Granulosicoccus antarcticus IMCC3135: one gene and its partner. The protein of the gene in region 1 interacts with the protein of each later gene in a pairwise test. Links are inferred from orthologs where the notes say so. Each region holds a gene or a part of one and is shown in the gene's direction. Other genes may lie near its edges.

Region 1 (5,836 bases):
TTCGGAGAATGGATCAGAGTTATTGCTTGCTGAGCCTGAGTTGGCCGGTGCCTTGTACTCGCCTGCGATGGCGCCGATGATCGCATCCACCCCTTGCTGAATACCCAGCGCATAGTTATTGCTCCGGAAGGGCGGAAGAATTTCTCGCTGAATGATGATGCTTGACAAAGAATCGGTCAGCGCACCTTCCAGGCCGTAGCCGACCTCGATGCGAACCTTGCGCTCACTGGGGGCGATTAGCAGTAAAACTCCGTTGTCATCTTCGGCGCTGCCAATTTCCCAGAATCGCCCTAGTCGATTGGCGTAATCGGCAATCTGGTTGCCGTTCAGTGATGGCAAGGTGACGACGACCAATTGATTGCTGGTCTGGCTTTCATGGGCTTCCAGCTGTGCGCTCAAAGCGGTTTCCTGAGCACTGTCGAGCAGCTTGGCCAGGTCGACCACTCTGCCTGTCAAGGCCGGAAGGTCGTCCTGGGCGTAGGCCTTCGGGATAACGCCTGAACAGACAAATACGAATGCCAGCCAGAGGCTGCACAGCCAGAAGAATCTGCGGTTGATCAGTGAATCAAGCATGAATATTCAGCATGGTTTGCAAGTGGCATTCGTGCAGACAAGATCAGTTCTTGAATTCGACAGTCGGATTAGCTGCGTCAGCTTCACTGATCGAAAAATTTTCCTTGGTCAGCATGTCCGAATACATGAATCGATGCCACCAGCGTCCGGGTATGGTTCGCAGCTCCGTGTTATAGGTCTGAACCGCCTGGATGTAGTCTCGTCGAGCGACACTGATGCGATTCTCTGTTCCTTCGAGTTGCTGTTGCAAGGCAAGGAAGTTTTCATTGGACTTCAGGTCGGGATAGGCTTCCACGACAACCATGAGACGCTGCAGTGCAGAGGTCAGTTCGCCCTGATTGGCCTGGAATTGTTGGAAAGCTTCCGGATCGGTCAGCATTTCAGGCGAGATATTCATTTGAGAAACGCGAGTACGGGCTTCAGTGACTTCTGTCAGCACGTCACGCTCTTGCTGTGCAAAGCCTTCGACTGTGTTTACCAGATTGGGAACCAGGTCGGCACGGCGCTTGTACTGGTTCTGTACTTCACTCCAGCGCCCGTTGACCGCTTCATCGTAAGTCGGAATGTTATTGATGCCACATCCGCTGAGTAACAGCAGGGCAAGGAGCGTGGTAGTGATTCGAAAACGCTTGCTGGTCACGATATGTTCTCCGATTTCATGGGGCGGATGATAGCAGAACCGCCCAGAATGGCTGATTGGTACTCTGGATCCGCCTTATTTGGAAACTATCGGGGTAAGTAGATGGATTGAGTGAGCGCCTGGGTCCTTGGACAGCGTAAAATACTGCGCATGCTCAGTCTTAATGATGTCGCCTGTAGACGCGACGGTAAACGCCTGTTTGGCGATGTTAATTGCGTTATCCATGCTGGCCAGAAGGTGGGGTTGACGGGTGCCAATGGCACCGGTAAATCCAGCCTTTTTGCAATGATCCAGGGAACCCTGGAGCCGGACACCGGCAGCATCAGCCTGCAGCAACATGTCGGAATAACGCATGTTGCGCAGGAAACGCAATCCTCGGAACGAAGTGCTCTCGACTATGTTGTTGATGGTGATCAGAAATTGCGCCTGATACAGACAGCCATTGATCAGTGTTCCGACCAGGAGGGCGAGCGTCTGGCCGTTCATCTGTCGGACCTGGAGCAGGCGGGCGGATATACCATTCAGTCCAGAGCTGGATCGCTGCTCAATGGTCTCGGTTTTTCCACTGAACAACATCAATGGCCGGTTTCGCGTTTCTCAGGTGGTTGGCGCATGCGGCTCAATCTCGGCCAGGCCTTGATGAGTCCGAATGAATTACTGTTGCTGGATGAGCCTACCAATCACCTGGATCTTGATGCCGTGCTGTGGCTGGAAACGTGGCTGCGCCAGCGAGAAGGTACGCTGATACTGGTCTCGCATGATCGTGAGTTTCTCGATGCAGTGACCAATACGACAATGCATATCGAATCGGAAGCGGTTTCTCTGGTTACGGGTAATTACAGTGCATTTGAACGTTGGCGATCTGCCCGTCTCAGCAATCAGCAAGCAGAGCACGAAAAGGCTCAGGCCCGACGCAAGGAGCTTCAGGGTTTTGTCGATCGTTTTCGGGCGAAAGCCAGTAAAGCCCGGCAGGCCCAGAGTCGTTTGAAGATGCTGGAACGGCTGGGTGATACTCAGGCTGTGCGTCCCGAATCGCCCTTTACCTTCAGTTTTCAGACGCCGGATACCATGCCCAGTCCGCTGGTGGTGTTGCAGCAGGCCAATCTGGGATACGGAGAGAACACGATACTTAACAAGGTGAATCTGACGGTGCAGAGCGGCGACCGTATCGGTTTGCTCGGTGTCAATGGCGCAGGCAAATCGACTTTGGTCAAAGCGCTGGTAGGCTCGCTTGAGCTGCAGGCTGGAAGTCGGATACCTGCTCAGAAATTGCGTATCGGCTATTTTGCACAACATCAGGTAGATCAGCTGCGCTCTGATCAGACGCCATTGCAGGCGCTTCTGACACACGATCCGTCTTTGAGCGAAACGCAGGCGCGAACCTTCCTGGGAACGTTCGGCTTTGCCGGTGATCGAGCATTGCAAATAACAGAGACACTATCGGGGGGCGAGCGTGCCAGGCTGGCACTTGCGTTGATTGTTCAGTCCAAGCCTAATCTGCTGTTGCTGGATGAGCCAACTAACCATCTGGATATTGTCATGCGTGAGTCTTTGGCAGATGCTTTGGTGGCTTTCGAAGGTGCCTTGCTTGTCATTTCACATGATCGAACCATGCTGAGGACGGTGGTGGATGAATTGTGGCTGGTCGCCAAGGGTTCTTTGACTCCTTTCAATGACGATCTGGATGGATATGCGCGCTGGTTGGCAGCACAGCGCCAAGCGGTATCAGGGGATGTCAGTACTAATTCTGGACAATCTGCAATGAACGGTGGTGCTGCTGGTGTCGAGAGCGCCTCCGGGTTAGCTCCGATGGACGGGATGTTAGACCGAAAAGCGCAGAAACGACTGGATGCCGACCGTCGAGCCCGCCTGGCACCGTTGACGAAGGCCGTATCCTTGCATGAGAAAGCACTGGACAAGGCAACGGACCGTCTTGCCAAAGTCAGAGAGAAATTGGGCGCTGATGGCCTGTACAATGAAGAACGCAAGTCTGAATTGACGCAATTACTGGCCGAAGAGCTTGAAGCGCGTCGCTCTGTGGACGACATAGAAGAGAAGCTACTAGAGAGCATGGAGGCGCTCGAGTCGGCAAGTTAAAACAAGAGGCCGAGAAATAATGAAATTCAGAATGTCGAACGTCACCCGATTGTGTGCCACTGTGGTGGCCACCAGTATCCTGTTATTGCCCGCTCTTTCAAGGGCAGGTACGCTGGATTCACTGGGTGCCTTGAATCAGGATCAATTCAGCGATCTGACTGAAAATCTGGGTGCAGGCACTCATTACAAAGGCGTCTCACCAGGTGAGGGTCAAGGTCTGTTGGGTTTTGATGTTGGTGTCGTATTGTCCAGCACTGAAATTGATGAAAATCTTTTCGATGCTGGCAGCAATGGCTCGTTTGACAGCGGTCAGATCAATCTGGCGCGAGTTCAGGTCTTGAAAGGCCTGCCTTTCGGTCTGGATATCGGCGCCTCACTCACCAAGTCTATTGATACGGACATATCCATTGTGGGTGCGGAAGTGCGTTACAGCTTGATCGATGGTGGAATCCTGACTCCGTCTCTGGCCGTTCGTGCCAGTTACAGTCAGATGGAAGGGGTTGACGACCTGGACCTTAGCAACGGCGCGTTGGAGCTGACTGTCTCAAAGGGTTTTGTGATGCTGACACCTTTTGCAGGCGTTGGAATCGTGCAGACAAGAGCCAAGCTTGACGGCGAGGGTGGTCTGGATTCGGAAACGGTCGAACAGAACAAACTGTATGTCGGTTTGACTATCAATCTGGGGGTTGCGATAACCGTTGAAGCGGATCAAACTGGGGATTATCAGTCCTACTCTGCTAAAGCAGGGTTACGTTTCTAGAGTAGTACAAGAGGCAATATGACGCAGAGTCCAGAAAAAAGCAGTTCCCATACCGATGGTGATGGTGGTGTCAGCGAACGTTCCGGAACAAGCTTCTGGAACATTGTTCAGAGCGTTGGGGCTGGGCTAATTGGTGTTCAGTCGAAAAAGAACCGCGAGCGTGATTTCACTCAGGGAAAACCACTGCATTTCATTATTGGTGGCTTTATCGGAACGTTCGTGTTCCTGTTTGTCGTCTGGCTGATCGTGCAGTACCTGCTCGCAACGAGCTAACCTGCTTTGCAGGGCCGGAGATTCGCCTCCGGCAATCGAACGTTATAAGTCAGTAGGCAGATCAGAACCTGAGAAATCGACCGATTTCTCAGGCGGCGGTATGATCAATCCTGTTACATGGCCGCGATACGTTGACGCTGCTCTTCAAGCTGTGTCAAAGAGCTTCTGGCATCATCCAGTTTGCGCTGCTCTGATTCAACCACATTGGCAGGTGCCTTGGCCGTAAAGCCGGGATTACCCAGTTTGCCGCTCAGACGTGCGACTTCTTTGGTTAACCGGTCTGTCTCCTTGGTCAATCGCGCCAATTCAGCTTGCTTGTCGATCAAGCCTGCCATCGGGATCATCAGTTTGAGTTGATCCACCAGAGAAACAGCGCAATCAGGGGCCTCGGTGTTGGTGTCGAGCAATTCGATAGTGTCCAGTCTGGCCAGGAAAACCAGTAACTCTCGATGCTGCTCCAGCCGTTCGATATCTGTGGCTGATGAATCTGCAAGTATCAGAGGCAAACGCTTGCCCGGATTGATATTCATTTCCGAGCGGATGCGGCGCACGCCCATGACAACCTGTTTGACCCACTCGATTTCATCCAGCGATTGCTGGTCGATGAGCTGTGTATCGCTGAGAGGATAAGGTTGCAATGAGATTGTAGGGCCGGACTTGTCTGCCAACGGCGCAACTTGCTGCCACAGTTCTTCAGTGATGTATGGCATGAAGGGGTGTGCCAGCCGGAGTGTGGTTTCGAGCACTCTGACCAGAGTTACGCGGGTTGCCTGTTTCTGTTCATCGCTGGTATTGCCCGTCAGAATGGGTTTTGCCATTTCCAGATACCAGTCACAGTATTCATTCCAGATGAACTCGTACAGGGCGGTTGCTGCCAGGTCAAAGCGGTACTCCGCAATATGGTGAGCAACGGCTGCCTCGGTGTGTTGAAGCTGGCTTGTTATCCATCGATCAATCGGATTCAAGGTAGCAGGCACGTCGTCTGCTATCAGGCCTTCAGTGTTCATCAGCACGTAGCGGGTCGCATTGAACAGCTTGTTACAGAAGTTGCGATAGCCTTCGACGCGCTTCATGTCAAAGCGGATGTCTCGGCCATTAGAGGCGAGTGAAGCAAAGGTGAAGCGCAATGCATCGGTACCGTAGCCCGGGATGCCGTCGGCAAATTCCTTGCGAGTCTGCTCTTCGATGGCCTGTGCCTTGTGCTCCTGCATCAGGTTGGCGGTGCGCTTGGTTACCAGAGCTTCCAGTTCGATGCCATCAATGATGTCCAGTGGGTCCAGGACATTACCTTTGGACTTGGACATTTTCTGGCCCGATGCATCGCGTACCAGTCCATGCATATAGACATCGCGGAAGGGCACCTTGCCATCCATGAAATAGGTGCCGAACATAACCATGCGGGCAACCCAGAAGAAAATGATGTCGAAACCGGTGACCAATACAGAGCCGGGATAGAATTCCTCGAGTCTGTCGGTCTTCTCCGGCCAGCCCAG
Region 2 (6,421 bases), 1.9 Mb from region 1 along the record:
ATTCCCGTTTCAGACAGCTGCTACCGGTCGGGGATCTGGCCGGACGCATGCGCACCAGCGCCACCGTTTGATCAAGAAATTGCAGCTGCCGGTTCTGGCAAGCTTGTCGAGCGTGCTCGACGGCTCGTTCGTGCGCGCCAGATCCGGTCCACCACAGTGCAGCCAGAGCCGCAGGCAGGGCCAGAACGAGCAGATCGAGTAGGGGATTTCCCGTCATGGTTTCAATGCTTTGATTGCAGTCATCACTATCACCTTTATACTAGACTCGGACTCAAGAGGATGCATTACGAATGACGACCATTAAATCACTGGATGAGCAGAAGCAGGTTGAGCTGGAAGCTGCTGCTTTTCGGACTCTGGTTGCGCATTTACAGCAACGCACCGATGTCCAGAATATCGATCTCATGAATCTGGCTGGTTTTTGCCGTAATTGCCTATCCAAATATTATGTAGCGGCCGCAGCAGAGCAGGACATTACCCTTGAATACGAGGATGCACGCGAACGTGTTTACGGCATGTCTTATAGTGAGTGGAAAGCACAACATCAGACAGAAGCAACTGTTGAGCAAGCAGCGGCCTTTGCAGCCACGCACGATTGATATATGTCTGATCTCTCACCGATGAACAACCGTTTTCGGAGTATGCCGTGAGTGCCATTGAAGGATCGACGAGTAATTTTCAACATCAACTCGTGCAACACCTGCTGTCCTCGGGACCCGCCTCTGTCACCATCATTGGTGGCACTGGGCAAGTAGGGCAGGTGCTGAAAACTTTATCGGAAGATGCCCCGCCGGTCATTCATTTTGAAACATTGACAGACTGTCATGCAGCTCTGGACGCCGCCGAAGAGGCCACATTGGAAGGTGCTGCGGTCGCTCTTCTGCAGTTGGATGATAACGGCACTCAACTCAAGGAAGATGAGCTGGCGGTCGAGTTGGGCAAGGCCGTACGCCGTTTTCCTGCAAGACTTGTGGTTAGCATCGAATCAGAGGAACCTGCAGACACAGCGTTTTTCGCTTTCGGATTCCGCAAGTTGCACTTGGCCGATCAGCGATCGGTACGTTTATTTGAGTATTGTCTGAGCGAATACAAGCAGTCGCCAGATTGGCTCAATTCCCAATACTGGGCGAATCCGGCCAGATTCAACGCTGATGAAGACCCGGATATCTATGTAGAGGATGGTAGTGAAGATGATGAAGAAGACTGACACGGGCCCCATCCAGATAACAGAGCTGCTTGGCGATGGAATCGGTCCTGAGTTGGCGGAGTCGATACACGCTGTTGCTGATGCTTTACCCGTTGATTTCCAATTTCAGCAGATTGACTGGTCGTTGGCCAATCGTGAAGCTCGCGGAGATGCAGTCATCGATGAGGCTGAAGAGTCGATGCGGCGGACGAAGTTGGCCGTCAAATATCCGACAGTTACCAACAAGGTCAGCCCGAATGCCTTGATTCGGCGTCGTTGTGATTTCAGTGTCATCTACCGCCCTGCCATTTCCATCAAGGGCATTCATACCAATTTCAAGGAAGACGTCAATCTTCACATCGTGCGTATCGCTACCGGCGGTACCTATGATGATCCGGGCCAGCTGATTGGCAAGGATGCAGCCGTCTCACTGCGCATGGTGGAACGCAAACCCTGTGAGCAGGCGGCCAAGTTTGCCTTCGAACTGGCTCGTAGCAAGGGAATGACTTACGGCGACAGCCACTACTCGGTGACCAGCTCATCGAAACACACGATTCAAAGGGTTACAGATGGCCTGTTCGAATCGGTGGTGACGAAAGTCCACGAGCAGTATGAGGATGTACAACATAACGTCGAGCTGTTTGATGCGTTACTGGCCAAGATCATTCTTGATCCTTCCTCTTACGAAGTCGTGCTGGTACTCAACGAGTACGGGGATTTCCTCTCGGATATGGCATCAGGTCTGGTCGGTAGCCTGGGTACCGGCGCCAGTGGCAACTATTCGTTTGACGACAATAACGACGTTGATATCGCCATGTTTGATCCTGCCGGGGGAACGGCTCCGGACATTGCGGGTAAAAATCTGGCAAACCCTGCCGCTGTATTGTTGGCGTTCGGGATGCTCCTGGATCACGTCAATCGATACGATCTGGGGCACGCCCTACGATTAAGTCTGCTGGGATGTATCGAAAATGGCCACAGCACACGTGATTTGGGCGGTAAACTCAACACCGATGAATTTACAAAAATTGTTATTGATAACATTGCGGCTCATTTGCCCGCCTAGCCGATGCTGTTAATGACATCCGAACAGGAAATTTATTACATCAGTTCATGCGGATAAATACGCTAACACGCCCCCAGGGTTGGCGTTCCGCTCGCCATTCGACCACACTGCCAACACTTATGTTGACGGACAAACCTGTCACGTCACGGTCAGGACGCATTTCATGAGCGCACCATCCAAATCTCTCGAAGCCAGTCTTTCCATGCAGGAGCAGTGGGATAATTCCATGCTCGGCGGAGCTAACTCCCCCTGGTTAGAGCATCAGTACGAACAATATCTTAGCGATCCCAACTCGGTGGATGAAACCTGGCGTGATTTCTTCGCCAAGTTACCCATGGTGGCGGAAAATGCTCGGGAAGTAGCGCACTCAGAAGTGCGTGAGCAATTCAGGCAGTTGACGGGTAACTCGGCAGCGCGTGGCAGTGCCAGTGGTACCGCCAATGCTGCTGGTGGTGCGGCAGAGCTCAAACAGATTTATGTCACGCAGCTCATCAATGCCTACCGTGTGCGGGGCCACCAGCTTGCCAAGACGGATCCACTGAAGCAATTTGTGCCGGCCAAGGTGCGCGAAGTACGCTTGCACGAGAACGGTCTGTCCGAGTCTGATCTTGATACGGTCTTCAAGACTCCATCGCTGGAAGGTATCGATCAGGCGCCACTGCGCGACATCATTGCCCACCTGGAAAAGTGTTATTGCGGTGCGATCGGTTATGAGTTCATGTACATCGATTACACCCCTCAGAAAGACTGGCTGACGCATCGGATCGAAAGCGTCGCCTCCTCGCCGGCACTGAACCCGGAAACCAGAGAATGGATCCTGCAACGTGTCACGGCTGCCGAGAGCATGGAGCGGCATCTGGGTTCGCGCTATGTCGGGCAGAAACGTTTCTCACTGGAAGGCGGTGAAAGCCTGATAGTGGTGATGAGTGAGTTGTTGCGACGGGCAGGCTCTGCTGGCGTCAAGGACATGGTCATCGGCATGGCGCATCGTGGCCGTCTGAACGTTCTGGTCAATATTCTGGGTAAGAACCCGGCTGATCTGTTTCAGGAATTTGAAGGCAAGCGCAAGGAAAGTCTGTCATCGGGTGATGTGAAATATCATCAGGGCTTCAGCTCTGATATCAAGACACCGCATGGCCATATGCACTTGTCGCTGGCATTCAATCCATCGCACCTGGAAATCGTCTCTCCGGTTGTGGAAGGTTCGGTACGCTCACGTCAGGATCGCTACGGCGACAAGAATGGCGAGCAGGTCATTCCTATTGCGATCCATGGTGATGCCGCCTTCGCTGGACAGGGCGTGGTGATGGAAACTTTCAACATGGCGGATTCGCGCGGCTTCTCGACCAAGGGCACCGTGCATATCATCATCAACAACCAGATCGGCTTTACTACCAGTAACGTTGCTGATGCGCGCTCTACTTTGTATGCCACCGATGTGGCGAAGATGATCAATGCGCCAATTTTCCATGTCAACGGTGATGATCCGGAAGCGGTTTTCTTCGTCACTCAGCTGGCATTTGATTTCCGTATGGCGTTCAGCAAGGATGTGGTTATCGATATGGTCTGTTACCGCAGGCATGGCCACAATGAGACGGATGAGCCTTCGGTGACTCAGCCCATCATGTACAAATCCATCAAAGCTCTTGCCACAACACGTGCTCTGTACGCAGAACATCTGGCAGAAGCCGGTGTCGTTACTTCTTCTGATGCCGATCGCATGGTCGAGGATTATCGACAGGCGCTTGACGATGGCAAGAATGTAGCTCCGGGCGTAATGGAAGGTCTCGATGAAGCTCCGGAGACGGCAGTTGACTGGTCAAGGTTCGGTGGTACGGACTGGAAGATGGATTACGAATCCAAAGTGCCATTGGCTAAATTGCAGGCCCTGGCGACCAGCTTGACAACACTGCCTGACGGTCTTGTACTGCACTCACGGGTCAAGAAGATCGTTGAAGATCGTCGCAAGATGACAGCCGGTGCACTGCCACTGGATTGGGGCTACGGCGAGACCATGGCCTATGCAACCTTGCTCGATGAAGGTTACTCCGTACGTCTCTCCGGACAGGATTGCGGACGTGGCACGTTTGCGCATCGACATGCGGTGTTACACAACCAGGCCACTCTGGGTGCTTATGTACCGCTACGTGAAATAACTGACAAGGCCAACTTCCTGGTCATCGACTCAGTGCTCTCGGAAGAGGCCGTACTGGGCTTTGAATACGGTTATGCCACTGCCGATCCAAACACACTGGTCATCTGGGAGGCGCAGTTTGGTGATTTCGCCAACGGTGCTCAGGTGCTTATCGATCAGTTCATCAGCTCTGGTGAAACCAAGTGGGGACGGTTGTGCGGACTGACGCTGCTGTTGCCACATGGTTACGAAGGGCAAGGACCTGAGCATTCTTCAGCTCGTCTGGAACGTTTTCTGCAGATGTGTGCTGAAGATAATATGCAGGTCGTTGTTCCGAGCACACCAGCGCAGGCTTATCACATGCTGCGTCGTCAGATGATCCGCGATATGCGTCGTCCGCTGATCGTCATGACACCAAAGAGTCTTCTGCGTCATCGTCTGGCGACATCGACACTGGAAGATCTGGCAGAAGGAAGTTTTCAGCCTGTTATTCCAGAAATCGATGAGTTGGATGCGAAGGCCGTGGATCGTCTGGTCTTCTGCAGCGGCAAGGTGTACTACGATCTATTGGAAAAGCGTCGCGAGAATGAGATGTCAAATGTTGCTCTGGTCCGACTGGAACAGCTATATCCTTTCCCGTATGACGAAATGAAAAGCGTCATCAAGCAGTACCCGAAGGCCAAATCCTTTGTCTGGTGTCAGGAAGAGCCACGCAACCAGGGTGCCTGGCGTTCGAATCGACATCGTATAGAACGGGTCTTGCCCAAGTCCGTCAGTGAAGTCGAATTTGCCGGTCGAGCACCATCAGCCTCTCCAGCCAGTGGTTATATGAGTCAGCATCTGATCGAACAGAAGCGACTGGTTGAAGAAGGTTTGGGGTTGATCCCCAACAGTCAGTCCCATTAATCTACACTTAACCTAATACAACCCGATGAGAAAGGACCGTCGCCCATGACTTCCGAAATCAAAGTGCCAACATTGCCTGAGTCAATCGCAGACGCGTTGATCGTGACGTGGCATAAGAAGGAGGGCGATCCGGTTCGCCGCGACGAAGTACTTGTCGATATCGAAACCGACAAGGTCGTCATGGAAGTGCCTGCCTCCGAAGATGGTGTGCTTGGCAAGATTATCGAAGGCGAGGGCACAACCGTGTCAGCGCATCAGTTAATCGGCTCCATTGAAGCGGCTCCGGCCGGAGGCGCTGCTCCGGCGGCCTCAAAGCCTGATGAAGCGGCTGAAGCGCCAGCAACTGAAAGTGAGGCTGGCGGCGCTGGTCAAACCAGTCCTGCTGTACGCAAGGCGCTGACGGCTGCTGGCTTGCAAGCTTCTGATGTCAAAGGTTCTGGCAAGAACGGTCGCCTGACAAAAGGCGATGTCGAGCAACATGTAGCAGAGTTGGCCAAGGCCAAGCCTGCAGCAGCTGCACCGGCGGCCAAACCTGCAGCAGCTTCGACAACGGCTCTGCCTATCGTGGCTGATGGCGAACGCGTTGAAAAGCGTGTGCCTATGTCTCGACTGCGAGCAAGAATCGCCGAGCGTCTGTTGTCTGCCAGTCAGAACACAGCGATGCTGACAACGTTCAACGAAATAGACATGAGTGCGTTTATTGCGTTGCGTAATCAGTACAAGGATCGGTTCGAGAAGTCGCATGGCGTCAAGCTGGGTTTCATGTCAATCTTCCTGAAAGCCTCAACAGAAGCTCTGAAGCGCTATCCGGATATCAATGCTTCGATCGATGGTGATGAAGTGGTTTATCACGGTTATTGCGATATCGGTGTAGCTGTTTCGTCTGAGCGTGGTCTGGTGGTACCGGTATTGCGCAATACCGAGCACATGTCATTGGCTGATGTTGAGAAGACCATTGGTCTGTATGCTGAAAAAGCCCGTGATGGAAAGCTGTCTCTGGATGAAATGACCGGTGGTACTTTCACGGTTTCCAACGGTGGTGTATTTGGCTCATTGCTGTCCACGCCTATCCTCAACCCACCACAGAGTGCGATTCTGGGTATGCATGCAACACAGGATCGACCTGTTG

Evidence for each region.
Region 2: the proteins of IMCC3135_RS24675 (region 1) and IMCC3135_RS32755 interact in binary tests that used the Escherichia coli proteins (3 or more experiments, as listed by UniProt). The link is inferred for Granulosicoccus antarcticus IMCC3135 from one-to-one orthologs.

The regions. Positions count from the first base shown.
Region 1 is NZ_CP018632.1:5,680,619-5,686,454, reverse strand. Bases 965-3,836 are described here. They hold IMCC3135_RS24675 (ATP-binding cassette domain-containing protein), read left to right. Parts: upstream 965-1,363; coding sequence 1,364-3,310; downstream 3,311-3,836. Other genes in these bases: IMCC3135_RS24670 (hypothetical protein), read left to right, coding at 3,330-3,836; IMCC3135_RS24680 (LemA family protein), read right to left, coding at 965-1,213. Also shown: IMCC3135_RS24685 (TPM domain-containing protein), read right to left, coding at 1-573; more of IMCC3135_RS24680, read right to left, coding at 617-964; more of IMCC3135_RS24670, read left to right, coding at 3,837-4,070; IMCC3135_RS24665 (DUF2970 domain-containing protein), read left to right, coding at 4,089-4,343; IMCC3135_RS24660 (valine--tRNA ligase), read right to left, coding at 4,457-5,836. UniProt on the Escherichia coli protein: Genetic data indicate it may be involved in ribosome assembly or function.
Region 2 is NZ_CP018632.1:7,542,794-7,549,214, reverse strand. What follows is about bases 2,036-5,492. They hold IMCC3135_RS32755 (2-oxoglutarate dehydrogenase E1 component), read left to right. Parts: upstream 2,036-2,415; coding sequence 2,416-5,292; downstream 5,293-5,492. Other genes in these bases: odhB (2-oxoglutarate dehydrogenase complex dihydrolipoyllysine-residue succinyltransferase), read left to right, coding at 5,338-5,492; IMCC3135_RS32760 (isocitrate/isopropylmalate family dehydrogenase), read left to right, coding at 2,036-2,252. Also shown: IMCC3135_RS32775 (DUF3301 domain-containing protein), read right to left, coding at 1-217; IMCC3135_RS32770 (DUF1244 domain-containing protein), read left to right, coding at 309-599; IMCC3135_RS32765 (DUF6231 family protein), read left to right, coding at 647-1,207; more of IMCC3135_RS32760, read left to right, coding at 1,191-2,035; more of odhB, read left to right, coding at 5,493-6,421. UniProt on the Escherichia coli protein: E1 component of the 2-oxoglutarate dehydrogenase (OGDH) complex which catalyzes the decarboxylation of 2-oxoglutarate, the first step in the conversion of 2-oxoglutarate to succinyl-CoA and CO(2).